Regions from separate parts of the Brevibacterium sp. FAM 24630 genome, predicted to be linked through region 1. Evidence: predicted binding sites of a transcription regulator. Region 1 holds the regulator's gene; each other region holds the start of a gene.
The links. Region 1 encodes HspR, which represses chaperone genes until heat shock. Its sites were predicted from a motif close to AAGTTGAGTCNNNNNGACTCAACTT; they were not measured.
Positions count from the first base shown of each region.

Region 2: ACPUD7_RS06060 (Hsp20/alpha crystallin family protein) is a predicted target of HspR. The motif match lies at 1,669-1,693, and genes of this name have one in related genera.
Region 3: ACPUD7_RS04875 (ATP-dependent Clp protease ATP-binding subunit) is a predicted target of HspR. The motif match lies at 836-860, and genes of this name have one in related genera.
Region 4: clpB (ATP-dependent chaperone ClpB) is a predicted target of HspR. The motif match lies at 2,020-2,044, and genes of this name have one in related genera.

Region 1 is NZ_JBNBZD010000026.1:32,050-36,388, reverse strand. It holds gene ACPUD7_RS15680 (nucleotide exchange factor GrpE) at 1-283, shown strand, start outside; gene ACPUD7_RS15675 (DnaJ C-terminal domain-containing protein) at 465-1,478, shown strand; gene ACPUD7_RS15670 (heat shock protein transcriptional repressor HspR) at 1,493-1,933, shown strand; gene ACPUD7_RS15665 (DUF1206 domain-containing protein) at 2,117-2,992, shown strand; gene ACPUD7_RS15660 (lipoprotein 17-related variable surface protein) at 3,137-4,339, opposite strand, start outside.
Region 2 is NZ_JBNBZD010000005.1:177,046-181,384, reverse strand. It holds gene ACPUD7_RS06070 (aminotransferase class I/II-fold pyridoxal phosphate-dependent enzyme) at 1-176, opposite strand, end outside; gene ACPUD7_RS06065 (class I SAM-dependent methyltransferase) at 331-1,065, shown strand; gene ACPUD7_RS06060 (Hsp20/alpha crystallin family protein) at 1,160-1,645, opposite strand; gene ACPUD7_RS06055 (ferritin) at 1,941-2,456, opposite strand; gene ACPUD7_RS06050 (amidase) at 2,594-4,027, opposite strand; gene ACPUD7_RS06045 (amidohydrolase) at 4,032-4,339, opposite strand, start outside.
Region 3 is NZ_JBNBZD010000004.1:129,455-133,793, reverse strand. It holds gene ACPUD7_RS04875 (ATP-dependent Clp protease ATP-binding subunit) at 1-817, opposite strand, end outside; gene ACPUD7_RS04870 (DUF3152 domain-containing protein) at 1,034-1,831, opposite strand; gene ACPUD7_RS04865 (VOC family protein) at 1,989-2,657, opposite strand; gene ACPUD7_RS04860 (TIGR04028 family ABC transporter substrate-binding protein) at 3,140-4,339, shown strand, end outside.
Region 4 is NZ_JBNBZD010000002.1:194,985-199,323, forward strand. It holds gene ACPUD7_RS02325 (enoyl-CoA hydratase) at 1-258, opposite strand, end outside; gene ACPUD7_RS02330 (Na+/H+ antiporter) at 374-1,951, shown strand; gene clpB (ATP-dependent chaperone ClpB) at 2,105-4,339, shown strand, end outside.

The DNA.
Region 1 (4,339 bases):
TCCCGTGCTCGACGAGGTCAAGCTCGCTCGCGACAACGGCGATGTCACCGGGCCTTTCGAGACCCACGTGAACAAGCTGGTCGAATCGCTGAACAAGCTCGGCGTCGAGCAGTACGGAGAGGTCGGCGACGAGTTCGATCCGAACATCCACGAAGCGCTCATGCAGCAGCCTTCGGATGAGGTCGAGAATCCGACGCTCTTCCTGGTCATGCAGCCGGGCTACCGGATCGGGGAGCGCATCATCCGCGCCGCCCGCGTCGGTGTCCAGCAGCCGGAGGACTGAGCAACGACCATGATCGCCGAGGCGGCCGCCCGCCCCGCACGCCGGTTCACCGACGTACGGGGCCGGGGAACCGCCTCGGCGGCGGTCCGGATCTTCGGGGCAGTGCCCCGGGGCTGCGGATTGTGAGAGGACAAGTGAATACCGTGATGACAGGATTGATTGGAAGGAAAGGAGGTGCCAGGTGAATACCGGACCTCAGAATGATTGGTTCGATAAGGACTTCTACAAAACCCTCGGCGTCTCCAAGGATGCTTCCGACGCCGAGATCAAGAAGGCTTATCGCAAGCTCGCGCGCAAGTATCACCCGGACGCCAACCCCGGTGATGAGAAGGCCGAAGAGAAGTTCAAGGAGATCGGCCAGGCCCACCAGGTGCTCTCCGACAAGGAATCCCGGGCCCAGTACGATCAGGTCCGCGCCATGGGCGGCGGTGCCAGGTTCAGCGCCGGTTCCGGTGGACCCGGCGGGGCTGCCGGCGGCGGATTCGACGATGTGTTCTCCGACCTCTTCGGAGGCGGCGGACGCACCAGGACCCGCACGACCTACGGCGGTGGGGGAGACGTTCCCCCGGACCTGGCGGATCTGCTCGGCGGATTCGGCGGAGGTTTCGGCGGTGGCGGTTACGGCGGCTACCAGCCTCCGCTCAAGGGCGGCGACATCAAGTCGAGTACGACGCTGTCGTTCACCGAAGCGATCAACGGTGCCTCGGTGAAGCTGAACATGCCGGGTGGGAAGCCGCTGACCGTGCGGACACCGATCGGGGTCAAGGACGGGCAGAAGATCCGCCTGGCCGGCAAGGGCAAGACCAGCCCCAACGGCGGCGAGCCCGGTGACGTCATCCTCACCGTGCACGTAAGCCCGCACCCGGTCTTCACCCGCGATGGTGACAACCTGCGGATTGAGCTGCCGATCAGCTTCGACGAGGCGGCCCTCGGCGCCGAGGTCAAGGTGCCGACCCTGGGCGGAACGCCCGTCAAGGTCAAGGTCGCACCGGGGACACCGTCGGGACGGACCCTGCGCGTGCGGGGCAAAGGTGTGAAGACGAAGAAAGGCACCGGCGATCTGCTGGCGACAGTCGAGATCGTGGTGCCGAAGAATCTGTCCAAGGAAGCCAAACAAGCGGTCGAGTCCTTCAAGGCCGCCACCGAAGGTGAGGATCCACGCGCCGGCTTGCTGGACAAAGCCAAGGCCAGCTGAGGTGGTGAATCACAATGCACATTTCATCGAGTGCGGCGGTGTATGTCATCTCGGTGGCCGCGGATCTGGCGGGCATGCACCCGCAGACGCTGCGGCAGTATGACCGACTGGGTCTCGTCACTCCGGAACGCACTGCGGGCCGGGGCCGACGTTATTCCGGGAAGGACATCGCCAAGCTGCGACTGATCCAGCAGCTGTCGCAGGACGAAGGCGTTAACCTCGTCGGGATCAAGAAGATCATCGACCTGCAGAACCAGGTCGATGCGCTCAAGAGCCGCAACGAGGAGCTCGAGGACGAGGTCCGGGCGCGCAGGTCGGCGCAGGAACGCGATGCACGCGTCTTCGCCGCCGGCACCGTGGGCGGAGACGTCGTCTCGATCTCGCGGGGACGTCGCCCGCAGGGACGTCCGGAACCAGGAGCCCTGGTGCTGTACAACCGGTACCGCCGCGGCTGAGTTGAACGGCACGATTGAGCCGAACGGCGAGGTCGGGTCGGGGCGCAATAGCGAACGGCAGCCATGAACGCCGAGGCGGAGCGCGTACCCTATTGTGGGTGCGCGCTCCGCCTTTCGAATGTGCACCTGATTGTGACTATCAACTTCGCAGATTGGTGCAGATATCGTGCGACACTGACTTCTGTGAACGAGAAAGAGAAGGTTCGACAGGTCGCCGACAGTGCCGACTCGGCGGCTCAGGAAGCCGCGGACAGCCAGTGGTTCGAAAGAGTCGCCCGTGCGGGTTTCATTGCCAACGGACTGGTCCACGCCATCCTCGGGGCGACCGCTGTGACGATCGGACTGGGCCAGGGCGGAGGCGAGGCCGATCAGGCGGGAGCCATCGGGCAGATCGCTTCGCAGCCCTTCGGCATGGTGCTGATCATCATCTGCTTCCTCGGCTGTGCGCTCATGGCGCTGTGGTGCCTGATCAATGCGTTCTTCGGTTCGGCCTCGCTGCGCGGCGCTGGAACGAAGGATCCGCAGCAGAAGCAGGGCCGGAAGCAGTGGACCGGCTTCCTCACCATGGTCGGCTCCGCCATCGCCTACCTGGTGGTCGCCGCGACATTCGCGCAGTTCGTCTTCGGCGGGGGAGCGGACTCGGGCAAGTCGAGCTCACAGGCTTCGACGACCGTGGCGAAGGCGCCGGGCGGACTGTATATCCTCATGGCCGCCGGCGCCGTGATTGCGATCATCGGCATCGTGTTCTGTATCAATGGTCAGCGACGGAAATGGAAAGAGGAGCTGCGTCGTCCGCAGAGCGCGATCATTCGCTTCCTCGTCGGATTCACCGGCGTCGTCGGGTACCTGGGCAAGGGCGCAACGCTGCTGTCGGTGGGCATCCTCATCGTGGTGTCCGCGGCGACCGGTGATCCGGAGGAATTCACCGGAATCGACGGCGCGCTCAAGGGCATGCGCGACCAGCCGTTCGGGCCGTATCTGCTGTTGGCGGTGGGTCTCGGCCTGGTCCTCTACGGAGGCTTCCTCGCCCTGCGTTCGAGGTACGACCGCATGGAATGAGCTGTCGTCTGCCGGGCTGCAGATGTTGGCCGCGGATATTTGGCTGTAGAGAGAAGAAGGGCGCGAACCCACATTGGGTTCGCGCCCTTCTTCATCTCACGCCCGGCTCAGTCGAGCTCGGACGATCAGTCAGGTCAGTCGCTATCAGATCTCAGCGGGATCCTGGGCGACCTTCTTGCGACGCATGGTCATAGCGACTGCGGCTCCACCGATGAGGAGGAGGCCCGCGCCGCCGACGAGGCCGGTCAGCTCGGTACCGGTGCGAGGCAGGTCGCCGCCGTTGCCGGCATCTCCGTTGTCGCCATCGTCGTTTCCGCCGTTGCCGTCCTCATTGCCGTCATCGTCGCCGCCGCCGGCGTTCGGATCTTCCTCGACGGAGAACTCACCGGTCAGTTCGTCATCGCCGCAGGTGACGGTCACATCGTAGTCGCCGATGTAGGCCGAGGCGTTGGAGGCGCTTGTGCCGTAGACGTTGACGTTGGCCTTGCCTTCGTCATCAGCCTGGACGGTCTTGTCGAAGGCGGTGACGCTCGACTCGCCCTTGGGGTTGACGAGGAAGCGAACGTCTTCACCGGGCTCGCAGTTCTCGACGGCGAGGGTGACGCCCTTGTCTTCCTTGACGAAGTCAGCGGGGGTGATCGACTCGGGGGAGACGGTCAGCTTGGCTTCTTCAGCAGGAGCGGTGGGCTCTTCTGTCTCGTCTTCGGTGATGCTGAAGTCCTGAGCCGGGGAGTTGGTCTCGGTCTCCTGGTCGACGCCCCAGACGGAGTAGTCGCCGGCCGGAAGTGCTTCGTCGCCCTCGAACTTCAGGGTGGCGGAGATCTTTCCCTCGTCGTCGGCTTCGACTTCCTCGGTTGCGAAAGGTGACTGTGCGGTGCCGCCCACGACGGTGACCTTGCCTCCGGGGGTGAAGCCCTCACCGGTGACCGTGATGCCGTTCTTCGCGAACTCGCTCTGCGAGATCTTGTCGGTGTTGAGCGAGACCTTCGGGTCGACCTCGGGAGCCTCGGGCTCGTCGGTGTCATCGACGACGTTGAAGCTCAGCCCGTCGTAGGTGCGCTGCTCACCGTCGCGAGTGATCGTGACGGAGAGATCAACCGTACCGTTTTCGATGTCCTCGGCAGGCTGAGTGGAGTAGATGTTGTATTCGAAGGTATCGCCCTCAGCAGTTCCGGCTTCGCCGGTGAGCGAATCCGAGATCTTGTCTCCGGCCTCAAGGCCGGTGATCGTGACGACGATTCCCTTGTCCTTGTTGGCGAGATCCTCGGCGGTGATCTCCTTGGGGGAGGTCGTCACCTCTGCCTCGATAGCCTGCGCATCAGCCTTAGGTGATTCAGGTGCAGTGCT
Region 2 (4,339 bases), on a different contig from region 1:
CTGGGCGTGAACACATCGTCACCGGAGACCATGGTGAGCAGATCGGCTGCGAGATCGAGCTGTGCGGGAGCGGGCTTGCCGCGGGTGATGTCGAGCTTGAGTCCACGGGAAGCGAATTCCTCGTACGCGGCGGACGCCTCATCGAGGCGTGATTGCAGATCGGACGGTGAGGACATGAGGGCTCCTTCGAGCTGGGATCGGGCCGGTGCCTCCATCCTAACGACCCCGCCCGGCGCGGTGGACTATCGACCCAGTTCTGAGCGGCAAGGATAGAGTTGTGCACAGCGGTGACGTCGAGCGCCGAAACCGATGAGTCGAAAGGCGGACACGATGGTGCGACCACGGGCGCGGGCCTCACACGGGCGCGGTTTCGGTGCCCAGGCCGAGATCTACGAGGAGGTCCGTCCCGGCTATCCCGGGTCCGCTGTCGATCTCGCCCTCACCGGCCGGACACACGGCTGGGCCGGTCTGCGGGTGTGCGATCTCGGCGCGGGAACGGGAATTCTCAGCCGAGAGCTGCTCGAACGCGGAAGCGAGGTCACTGCCGTCGACCCCGACACGGTGGCACTCGAGAGCAATCGAGCACCCAGTCGGGTCGGTACGGCCGAAGCGACGGGACTGGAAGCAGGCAGCGTCGACCTCGTCACCGTCGCGCAGGCCTGGCATTGGTTCGACGAGGCGGCCGCGGCCGCCGAGATCGCTCGGATCCTCGTGCCCGGCGGCAGGCTGCTCATCCTCATCAACCAGCTCGACGTGCGCGTCGACTGGGTGCTTCGTCTGAGCCGGATCATGCATGCCGGTGACGTCTACCGTCCGCAGTATCGTCCGCAGCCGGGTGCTGGGCTCGAACTCATCGCCGATCGGCTCGTCGAGTTCACGACCCCACTCGACGTCGACGGCATCGTCGACCTCGCTCGCACCCGCTCCTATTGGCTGCGATCGAACGAAGCGACCCGCACCCGGGTGGAGACGAATCTGCGCGGATACTTCCGCGACGAACATCCGGTCTCAGGCACCGTGGATGTCCCGTACATGTGTCTGGCCTACCTGCTCGAGCTGTCATGAGCGCGGTGCTGTCTGGAAGGGCAGGAGTGTCCGACAACGACGAACGGCGGGCCGCACCCGAGGTGCGGCCCGCCGTGTCGGATCTGCCGGTCGATCAGTCGGCAGAGCCGCCGGTCGCGGTGTCAGCGGCCGGTCCGCCGTCGGTCGATGTCGATTCGACGACCTCGGCGCTGCCGGACGCGGAGGTGTGGGACACGGTGATCTTCCGGGGGCGGGCCTCCTCGGCGACGGGGATCGTCAGGGTGAGCACGCCGTCGCTGTAGTCGGCGCGGATGCGGTCGAGTGCCACGCGGTTGCCGAGCGTGAGCTGGCGCGCGTAGGTGCCGTTCGTCCGTTCCCGGGTCAGCCACTTCACGTCCTTGTCCGCGACCTCGGATTCGCGGCGTGCGCGAACCGTGAGCGTGCGGTCCTCGACATCGACATCGATGCTGCTCGGGTCGACGCCGGGCATGTCGATGCGGGCGATGAAGACCTCGCCGTCGCGGTAGAGATCCATGGGCAGGGTCGTTGAGTTCGGGGTGCGAGTGACCTCGGAGAAGAAGCGGTCGAGGTCACGGATGGGATCGAATCGTGTAGCCATGTGCGTCCTTTCGTTCGGTTGCTCTATTGAGTCAAACACACTCAACTTTGAAATGATTCCGAACTCATGAAACTCACAGTTCTGCGAGTCCGGTTCGGGTGCTGCGTGACCGGCCCGCCGTCACCGTGCTCATCGCTGAGGCGGTCCTTCGCGGAGTCGTTCCTTCCGGTGCGCTGGCCAGCGAGCCGAGGGCTCTGGTTTCGTCTCCGACGATGACGAAGGGCGGCCGATTCACTGGGAATCGACCGCCCTTCGTCACTGCGGGCGCAGCGGGCTCAACCGTCGTGAGTTCCGATCACTCGCCGTCGGCGGTGATGTCGGGGTGACGCGATCCGAGTTCGGAATCGATGCGCAGCACGCCCGAGCCGTCTTCGCCGACGCGCTCGAGGCGGCCGATGATCTCGGAGATGCTCGACTCCTCCTCGACCTGCTCGTCGATGAACCAGTGCAGCAGCGGCAGGACGTCGAGGTCGGTTTCGGCCTGAGCGGTGCGGTAGAGGTTGCGGATGGATTCGGAGACCTTCTCCTCATGGGCCAGTGCGGCCTTGAAGAAGTCGATCGGCTGCGAGCCGGAGACCTTCGGAGCAGCGATATCGCCGATCTGAGGAGCGAATCCGCGGTCGAGGCAGTGCTGAGTGAACTTGGCGGCGTGAACCTGCTCTTCCTCGGACTGGGCGCGCATCCAGCGAGTCATTCCGGGGAGGTCGAGGTCGTCGAGCTGAATCGACAGCTGCAGGTAGACCAGCGAGGCCTCGAGTTCGAGGGTGACCTGCTCGTTGAGGACCTTCTGCATGGCGGGGCTCAGGTGCATCTGTTACTCCTTTGCGATTCTCAAGCGGATCGATTCCGCCTGTACAAGAATATAGTGACACCTTTTCTAGAACCGTTCCAGTGTGGAAAGGCTCGGCAAACTCCACGCAGGTTTGCCAAACCTCTCCGCACTCGCCCTCAGAGCCGCGGATGTGAAGCGTGGTGCCCGGTGGCGACTTCGAAGGCGTGGGCGATGCGCAGCAGATCGACATCGGCGCCCGGCCTGGCGACGATCTGCACGCCCACCGGCAGTCCCGAAGCGGAGAAGCCCGCAGGGACGGAGATCGCCGGACAGCCCGTGGCCGAGATGAGGCACAGGGACCGCATCCAGTCGAGGTAGTTCTCCAGCTGCACGCCATTGATCTCGGTCGGGTATTCGATGCCCGCGTCGAAGGGCAGCACCTGAGAGGTTGTGAGCACGAGCACGTCATGGTCGGCGAAGTATCGTTCGACTTCGCTGTGCAGACGCGCACGGGCCGCCTCCGCCGAGGCCACCTCGGCGCCGGTGAGATCGAGCCCCATGCGGATGTTCCAGCGGACCGAGGCCTTGACCTGGTCGGTATGGGCCGCAGCCAGCCGCCCCCAGGATCCGACGAAGTCCAGCGCGCGGCGGACACCGAAGACTTCATCGGCGTCGCGCAGGTCGGGAATCGTGTCGTCGACGTCCGCACCGAGATCGGTGAAGACGCCGGCACTGTCAGCAACGATCCGGGCCACCTCCTCGGCGACCGGGAAGAGCCCGCCGAGATCCGGGGAGAACCCGACCCTGACTCCGGTGAGGTCGGGGGAGTGGGAAGCGCCGAGAGCGAACTGAGGAAGGTCGAACACGCTGCCGGGCTCCGGACAGGACCGAGGGCACAGCGGATCGGGGCCGGCGGCCACGGACATGAGCAGAGCGACGTCGGAGACCGTGCGGGCCATGAAGCCGCCCTGAGCCAGCCACGCATACGGATCGGCCGGAGGTATGTGCGGGATGCGACCGTTGCTCGGCCTCATCCCCACGACATTGTTGAACGAGGCCGGGGAGCGCAGCGAACCGCCCATGTCCGAACCGTCGCCGGACGCTTGGATGCCGGCGGCCAGCACCGCTCCCACCCCTCCGGAGGACCCTGACGCCGACTTCGTCGGATCATAGGGATTCACGGTCGTACCGAACACCGGGTTGAACGTGTGCGAACCGGCGGCGAACTCAGGCACATTCGTCTTGCCCGTCGTTGTGATCCCTGCCCGCTTGAGCCGGGCGATGATGAGCGAGTCGGACTCGGGCACACGGGCGGCCATGAGCGGTGAGCCCCAGGTCGTGCGCATCCCGGCCGTGTCATGCGTGTCCTTGTGCGTCATCGGCACCCCGTGAAGGGCCCCGAGACTCTCCCCACGCGCCGCAGCCGCATCCGCCGCCTCCGCCTGGATGAGAGCCGCCTCGTCATCGCGGGTGACGACCGCGTTGAGGATCGGATTGACCGCATCGATGCGCTCAAGGTGGGCCTCCAGCGCCTCGCGAGCCGAGATCTCCTTGGCAGCGATCCGGGCGGCGAGCTCCCGGGTCGACCACCACAGCGATTCCTCACTCATCGGATCACCGTCCGACCTTGCTCAGCACCGCCGACAGCGCGGCGCGGATGCCCGTTTCCAATGTGGTCTCGACGTCGTCGGGGGCGAAGAACGGGGAGTGGTTGCCGGCCGGGGCTTCGGAGCCGGAGAACTTGGCGGGGGAGTAGCCGCCGAAGAACCAATACACGTACGGGACTCCGATGTCGTCGCCGAAGGCACCGACATCCTCGCTGCCGGTGGCCGGCTTCTGGAGGTGGATCTGTTCGGCTCCCAGCTCGGCACCGACATGCTCGAGGAAGCCTGCCGTCTCCTCCGGGTCGTTGAAGCAGCGGG
Region 3 (4,339 bases), on a different contig from region 1:
TGCGTTTGCCGTGCAGCTGCTTGGGCACATCGCCGGAGTGGATGGCACGTGCGAGGCCTTCGGCGATCGCGGTCTTGCCGACGCCGGCCTCGCCGAGGAGGACGGGGTTGTTCTTCGTCCGGCGGGCGAGGATCTCAATGGTCTGTTCGATCTCGTGGGCACGGCCGATGACCGGGTCGAGGCGGCCTTCGGCGGCGAGCGCCGTGAGGTCGGTGCCGTACTTCTCCAGCACCGATCCCTGCCCGTCCTCACCGTCGGCTTCCTGACCGGGGTGCATGCCTGCGGCCTCGGCTGCTTCGGCTCCTGCCTGCAGGGCCGCCTGGGTGACTCCGGCCTGGGAGAGGATGCGGCCCGCAGGCATCTCCTGGTTGAGCACGAAGGCGAAGAAGATGTGCTCCGGGTCGATGTAGGTCGAGCCGAAGGCGCGGGCCACCTGGTAGGCGTCGAGCAGCGCCCGCTGGGCCGAACCGGTCAGCGTCGGTGTGGATTCCACCTCGGTGTCGGTACTCGCCGGAAGGCGCTCTTCGATGCTGTGAGCGATGGCCTCGGGGTCAGCACCTGCCTGCCGCACGGCGGAGATTCCCGGTTCGGAATCGACCATCGTGCGGAGGATGTGGAGTGCGTCGACCTCGGACTGTCCGTGCCTGCCGGCGAATTCGGCGGCGGCCTCGATGACTTCGTGGCTGCGCTTGCTCAGCAGGCGGTTGATGTCGACGGCTCGCCCGCGGCGGGCTCCGTTCTGTCCCTGGAGGAAGCGGGCGAGGAACTCGTCGAATGAGTCTCCACCCGAACCTGCGGGTCCGAAGAATGTGGCCAAAGCCGACCTCCTCTTTCAGAGTTGAGCGTATACGACTCAATCAACAGGAGATCCGCTGCAGTTATTCCCGCGCGAATCTGAGGTCGCCGTCACACGCCGCCACGGCCCCGATGAGGGGCTGGCGGCCGGGTGGAGCGGACGCGGTCGGACGGTCGGACGGTCGGACGGAGCGGCAGTCGCCTTCACCACGGAGCGGCAGCACAGCCTCAGACGCACTCAGCCTTTCGAGGGCCATCCATTGGGTTCGCAGCCCTGCAGACCTTTGGTCTGCTGCTGCATGAGCGGTGCGGCCTCCCCGGGGCCGGGACAGGACTCGTGACCATGGCCCAGTGCATGTCCGACCTCGTGATTGATGAGGTACTGCCGATACTGGACGATGTCATCGAACTCCTCGGTGGCCGCGACCCAGCGTTTGGCGTTGAGGATGACATTGGGTCCGTTGCGGCACGAGAGTTTGCCCAGGGTGCGCAGTGGCAGGCACATTTCGTCGACGGTGTCGGGGCTGGCGATGGAGATCATCGTGTCCTGCCCCTCGTCGACGAGTTCGATGGAGACATCGTCGATGTCCTGCCAGCCGCGCTCGTCCTGGAGGGTCCTGATGATGAAGTCGCCGGCTTCGTCGACGTCGATGGGCAGGTTGTCTTCGACGCGCAGTGCAACCTTGAAGGTCTTGCCTCCGTCGCGGTTGAGTCCGGTCTCTTCGGCCGGTCGATCCCATTTCCCGCTGCCGTGAGCGTCGATGTCGTCTTCGCTGACTCCTGCCGCGCCGGCGTCATCGACGTTCGCGGTTTCGGTCGGCGCAGGCGACTCCGTCGGGTCGTCGCTCGCCTGGCCGCTTGTCTGGTCACTCGGGCCGGGCGATGCCACGGCAGTCTCGGCTGCCTTCGGGGTCGGCCGGGTCTCCTCGTCTGCGGCGGGCGCACAACCGCTCAAACCGATGAGCAGCGAGACAGCGGCAAGGGAGGTCAGGGCGCGTAGGTGCGAGCGGGAGGCGAGGCGGTTTCGACTGAGCACGCATGCGAGTCTAGCCGCCGCCTCGTCGAGAAACAGGTTGAGTGCCGAAACACGCGTGCACGCGGCAGTGCTTCGGCGCTCATCCCGTGTCTCGACGCCCGGCTTGAGTTTCGACGCCCGGCTTGTGTCTCGGCGCTCCGCTTGTGTTTCGGCGAAATCAGAACTCGAGGACACCGCCGGGGCCGCGCAGCTTCGCCCGCAGGCGGCACTCTGGTCCTTCAAGAACTTCGGCGTCGCCGGCTCCGAGCACCTCGAGCACCTGCCGGGCCGCCTCGGGTTCCGGGGATTCCACATGGAACTCGAGGAGTTCGAGGGTGGGCAGGGCCGCCTCGGCGGGGTGAACCGACTCGGCCCAGTCGATGAGGAACGGCTGCGCACCTGCGTGCGGGAGCGGGGAGCGGGTGGTCAGTCGCCATTCGAGGCGGTCGCCGTCAGCGGTGTCGCGGGCCATGTCCTTGACCTCGCCGAAGTCGATTCCGGCGGAGTTCGCGGCCGCGATCTTTGCGAGGAAGGCCCGCGGGTGGATGGCCCAGGTCTGCAGGGTCAGCCCCGTGGACAGGTGCGCGTCGAGCGGGAGCGTCCCATCAGCGGGCGGTTCCTGCTGCGGGTCGGGCCCGAGGATCTCGAGGTAGGTGCGGGCACCGTCCGGCCAGTGCGCGGGGGCGAGACCGAGCAGGAAGTTCGCGGTCCCCATCCCCGTGTGCGAACCGCCGGAGACAGCACGCAGACCGGTGGCTTCCTCGACGGCGGCGACCCCGGCTTCCAGGTCGGGAACCGTGATGATGAGGTGGTCGAGTTCAGCGGGAATGGTGTTCGGAACGTCCATGATCCACCCGGACCTTTCAAATGAGTGCGTAGACCCTCAGTCTCCCCCGCTTCGACGTCGAGGGCAATGCCGAAGAGGGCGCGGGCCGTGCGAATCGTCGCCGGGGCACCCTTAGGGCCAGCCACCAAGCGAGCAGCATCCCGGGCCTCGGGTGCGTACCGCCCACGAGCTCCGGACGCGCAACGCCCTCGGCGTGCCTCATTCGGACCCGAACCTCGAATTGCTCAACATCTTCTCGAGGGTCGGGTGCGACGATGACCTGATGGTCGAAATCCGAATTGCTCAACATGTCTCAATATGAAGCCCCGGATTGACCGCGATCAGTACGATGCGCTTAACTCGAACCATGCACTTCCACCTCGGGACCCGCTCCGGACATCGCCTCTGCCTGCATTCCATGGCACCGGCAACGTCCGCATATTGTTGAACTATCACACTGACGTTTCGCAATTCCATCTCTCCGGCCCGAAGGACCTCATTCCATGACGGACGACCGTCCCGCCACCTCGACGCGCCACGCTCAGCGTCACCTCGACCGCCGATCGCTCCTCGGACTCGGTCTCGGTTTCGGCACACTGCTCACCCTCAGCGCCTGCACACCACGGGACGCCGGTTCCCTCGCGGACGGCGAACCCGTGCGCGGTGGGGTGCTCACCTACTTCGAACCGCAGACCTGGACGCTGCTCTACCCGCCGTCGGTCGGCTTCTATCCCAACGGCGGAATCATGAACAACATCTCCGCCCGCCTGCTGTGGCAGGACCCGGAGACGCTCGACCTGCACCCCTGGCTGGCCACCGAGCTGCCGGAGATCGACGCCGAGGCCAGGACCTACACCTTCACCATCCGTGAGGGAGTGACCTACTCGGACGGTTCGCCGCTGACTCCGGCGAACGTCGCGAGGAACTTCGACCTCTTCGGCCGTGGCGACGAGTCACGCACCCTGCCGGTGTCCGAACAGATCTCGAACTACGAACGCAGCGAAGTCCTTGATGACCACCGAGTGCGATTCCATTTCTCCGCCCCGTCCCCCGGCTTCGCCCAGGCGACCTCGACGATGAACGCAGGACTGCTCGCCGACTCCACCCTCACCCTCGACGCCGAAGGCTTCGGCCCCGGCGGAGCCACGCAGATCCACACCTGCGGCCCCTTCCACATCACCGCCGAGACGATCGGCACGAAGCTGTCTGTCCGCGCCCGGGAGGACTACGACTGGGCGCCCCCGCACCTGGACCATCAGGGCCGAGCCCACCTCGACGGCATCGACTACCTCGTCAACAACGAATACTCGGTGCGCATCGGAGCCGTGCTCTCCGGGCAGGCCGACGGCGTCCGCGACGTCCAGGCACCGGACGAGTCACGCGTGACCGAGCAGGGACTGCGCCTCTTCGCGAAAGCGACGAACGGGATCAACAACAGCATCAACTTCCGCTTCCGCCACGATCTGCTCGCCGATGTCGACGTCCGGCGGGCGCTCATCGCCGCCATCGACCGCCAGGAGATCGTCGACAAGCTCTTCACCCCGAACTACCCGCTGGCCACCGGGCTGCTGGCCAAGGGCGCGATGGGCTACACGGATCAGTCGGGTTCCTGGGAATACGACCCGGACAGAGCCAACCGACTCCTCGATGAGGCCGGGTGGAGCGAACGCAACGGGCAGGGCTACCGCGTCAAGGACGGGCAG
Region 4 (4,339 bases), on a different contig from region 1:
AGAACAGGCGTCGAAGATCTCCTGCTGCGCTTCAAGATCCGCCCCACGGATCTCCTTGAGATCATGACCGGAGCTGAAGACGTGACCGGCGGAGCCGACGATGACTGCGCGCACATCGGTGCGGCGGCCCACCTCGGCGAGGGTGTCGATGAGGGCTTCCATCACCTCGAGGGACAGGGCGTTGCGTGTGGCCGACCGGTTGATCGTCACGGACGCGACTCCGTCGTCGAGCGGCGCGAATACAATTGACTCGGACATAGCCATATTCTGCCAAAGGTCAGGCTCGCAGCGCGGAATCTGGTCGACCGTTTTCGCTCATCCCCGTCCGCGCGGCCTTCCCGGTGCGGGTCCAGCGGAGTCGAGAGGGACCATCATGACCACTTTGCTGATGATCATCGGATTCGGAGCAGCTACCTCGGTGGTGGTCGGATTGGGGCAGAGACTCAGACTTCCGTGGCCGGCGCTCATGGTCCTCATCGGCATCGCCGGTGCCTTCATCCCCACCTTCGCCGAGGTGGGCATCGACCCCGAACTCGTGCTCCCCCTGTTCCTGCCGCCCCTGCTCTTCGCCGCGGCGCAGAAGACGTCGTGGGCACTGTTCGCGATCCGGTGGCGCACGATCCTCGGCATGTCCGTGGCCCTGGTCGGGGTGACCGTGGCCGCCGTCGCAGGCTCCGCCGTCCTCCTCATCCCCGGCATCACGATCGCCGCGGCCATCGCCCTCGGCGCGATGCTCGCCCCACCGGACCCCGTCGCCGTCGACGCGGTCGCCGGCACCGTGTCGATTCCGCGCCGCATCATGTCGACCCTGCAGAGCGAGGGACTGTTCAACGACGCGGCGTCGCTGGTCATCTTCCAGACCGCGATGGCCGCGGTGCTGGCCGGCACCGAGGTCGACTACGCAGATCTGGCTGTGTCATTCATCGTCTCCGCCACCGTCGCGGTCGCCGTCGGTCTGGTCCTGTCGTTCGCGGCGTGGTGGGTGATGGAGAAGATCGACCACACGGTCGCCCGTTCCTCACTGATGCTCGTCCTGCCCTTCGGCGTCTACCTCGTCGCCGAGCACCTCCACGCCAGCGGCGTGATCGCCGTCGTCGTCGCCGCACTCGAGGTCCGTCGCCGCGACACGGAAGGCAACTCCGCGGCACGCGTCACCCAGAACTCGACCTGGCAGGTCCTCGAGATGCTCATCACCGGCATCGCCTTCGGCCTCATCGGACTCGATCTGCGTCTCATCATCGAATCCGAGCATGCCGATCTCGGGCGGGCGCTGCTCATCGGCGGGCTCATCGCCGTCATCGTCATCGCCGTCCGCTTCATCTGGCTGCTCCTGGGCACTCTCATCGAGCGCAAGCGCCGGGAGATCGACCCCGATGCCGCTCCGCTGAACGTCCGCGATGCCACCCTGATGACCTGGGGCGGGATGCGCGGTCTGGCCACGGTGGCTCTGGCCCTGTCGATTCCCGCGACCACGCAATCCGGGATGCCGTTTCCGGGCCGGTCCTACATCGTCGTCGCTGCGGCCATCGTCCTGCTCGTCACCCTCGTTCTGGCGGGACTGACCTTCCCCGCTGCGGTGGCGGGCCTGGGCATCGACGACGAGGCGGAGAAGGAGCATCAGGCCACGAAGGCGATCGCGATGCGCGCCTACAAGGCGGCGATGCGCGAGATCAGGAACGACGACAGCCTGCCCGACGAGGTGGTCGAACCGCTGCGGGCCAGGTTCAAGCTCCTCCACGACCAGCTCAGCGGAACCACCGATGACCAGGCGAACTCCGAGCAGGTGACCGCGTTCAAGGAACACCGTGAGCAGATGCTGCAGGTGCAGAAGAGGGCGATGCAGACCGCCCGCGCCGAGGTGCTCGCCGCCCGACGTGAACGCGGCACGGATCCGGAGATCGCCGACAAGGTCCTGCGTCGCTTCGACCTCCAGTCCGTGCTCGCGAACTGAGCCGGACGCGTTGGTGTCGGCGATACGGGACGGCGGGCCGCCTCGGCGAGATTCTCGGCTGAAAATAAAGGTTGAGCGGAATAGACTCAACTTTGTTGGTGTTGTTCCATTCGAGAGCTGTGATCAGCACACGATTTCACGAAGGAGTTGCGCATGGACGCACAGATGACAACCAAATCCCGGGAGGCGCTGCAGACTGCGGTCAACGACGTCGTCGCCCGGCACAACAACCAGGTCGAACCGGCGCACCTCGTCGCCGCCCTCCTGTCCCAGCCCGATTCTCTCGCGGCCACCCTGCTGACCAAGGTCGGCGCCGACCCGCGGCGAGTGCTCACCGCCATCGAAGCCGTGATCGGCGGCTTCCCCACGGTCAGCGGTTCTTCGGTGAGCCAGCCGAGCCTGTCTCGGACCGGGCTCGAGATGATGAATCTCGCGCAGGAGGAGATGACCGCACTCGGCGATCAGTTCGTCTCCACCGAGCACCTGCTGCTCGCCGCCGCTGCCGGCCAGGACGGCACCGGCGATGCCCTGCGCTCCAATGGTGCCGGCCGGGACGCGCTGCTCGCAGCTCTGCCCGAACTGCGCGCCGGCAAGAAGGTCACTTCGGAGAACCCCGAGGAGACCATGCAGTCGCTGGAGAAGTTCGGCATCGATCTCACCGCCGTCGCCCGCGAGGGCAAACTCGATCCGGTGATCGGCCGCGACAAGGAAGTGCGTCGCGTCGTTCAGGTGCTCTCCCGCAGGACGAAGAACAACCCCGTCCTCATCGGTGAGCCCGGCGTCGGCAAAACGTCCGTCGTCGAGGGCCTGGCCCAGCGGATCGTGGCCGGAGACGTGCCCGAGTCGCTGCGCGACAAGACGCTCATCAGCCTCGACCTCTCCGCGATGGTCGCCGGCGCGAAGTACCGCGGCGAGTTCGAGGAGCGGTTCAAGGCCGTGCTCGAGGAGATCAAGAACGCCGACGGGCGGATCATCACCTTCATCGACGAACTCCACACGATCGTCGGTGCCGGGGCCGGCGGGGACTCCTCGATGGATGCGGGCAATATGCTCAAGCCGATGCTCGCCCGCGGTGAGCTGCGGATGATCGGCGCCACGACGCTCGATGAGTACCGCGAGAACATCGAGAAGGACCCCGCCCTCGAGCGGAGGTTCCAGCAGGTCTTCGTCGGCGAGCCCAGTGTCGAGGACACGATTGCGATCCTCCGCGGACTCAAGGAGCGCTACGAAGCCCACCACAAGGTTTCGATCAACGACGGCGCCCTGGTCGCCGCGGCAACGATGTCGAACCGGTACATCACCGGTCGGCGACTGCCGGACAAGGCCATCGACCTCGTCGACGAGGCGGCATCCCGGCTGCGGATGGAGATCGACTCGGCTCCCGTCGAGATCGATGAGCTCCGGCGCGCCGTCGACCGCCTGAAGATGGAGGACATGGCCCTGTCGAAGGAGACCGACTCCGCGTCCGTCGAACGGCTCAACGCCCTGCGCGCCGATCTCGCCGACAAGGAGGAGGAGCTGCGCGGACTCGAAGCGACCTGGGAATCCCAGCGTGCCGGCCTCAACCGGGTCGGTGAGCTGAAGACGAAGCTCGACGAACTGCGCTCCGCTGCCGACAAGGCTCAGCGCGACACGGACCTCGAGACCGCGTCTCGTCTGCTCTACGGAGAGATCCCCGCTGTGCAGAAGGAGATCGCCGAGGCCGAAGCAGCCGAAGCGGAAGCCGAAGCCGGGCAGAACTCGGACCCGATGGTCTCCGACAAGGTCTCAGGCAATGACATCGCCGAGGTGGTCTCCTCCTGGACGGGCATCCCCGCCGGACGCCTGCTCCAGGGCGAGATCGAGAAGCTGCTTGGGGCGGAGAACGTCCTCGGTCAGCGACTCATCGGGCAGAAGGATGCCGTGGCTGCGGTCTCCGATGCCATCCGCCGTTCGAGGGCCGGTGTCGCCGACCCGGATCGTCCGACCGGTTCGTTCCTGTTCCTCGGACCCACCGGTGTGGGCAAGACGGAACTGGCGAAGTCGCTGGCGGACTTCCTCTTCGACGATGAGAAGGCTCTGATCAGGATCGATATGAGCGAATACGGTGAGAAGCACACCGTGTCTCGCCTCGTCGGCGCCCCTCCGGGCTACGTCGGCTACGACGAGGGCGGCCAACTCACCGAGGCGGTCCGCCGTCGCCCGTACTCCGTGGTCCTGCTCGACGAGGTCGAGAAGGCGCACCCCTCCGTCTTCGACATCCTGCTGCAGGTCCTCGACGACGGTCGGCTCACCGATGGTCAGGGACGCACGGTCGATTTCCGGAACACGATTCTCATCCTGACCTCGAACCTCGGTTCGCAGTTCCTCGTCGACAACTCGCTGTCGAATGAGGAGCAGCGCAGCAAG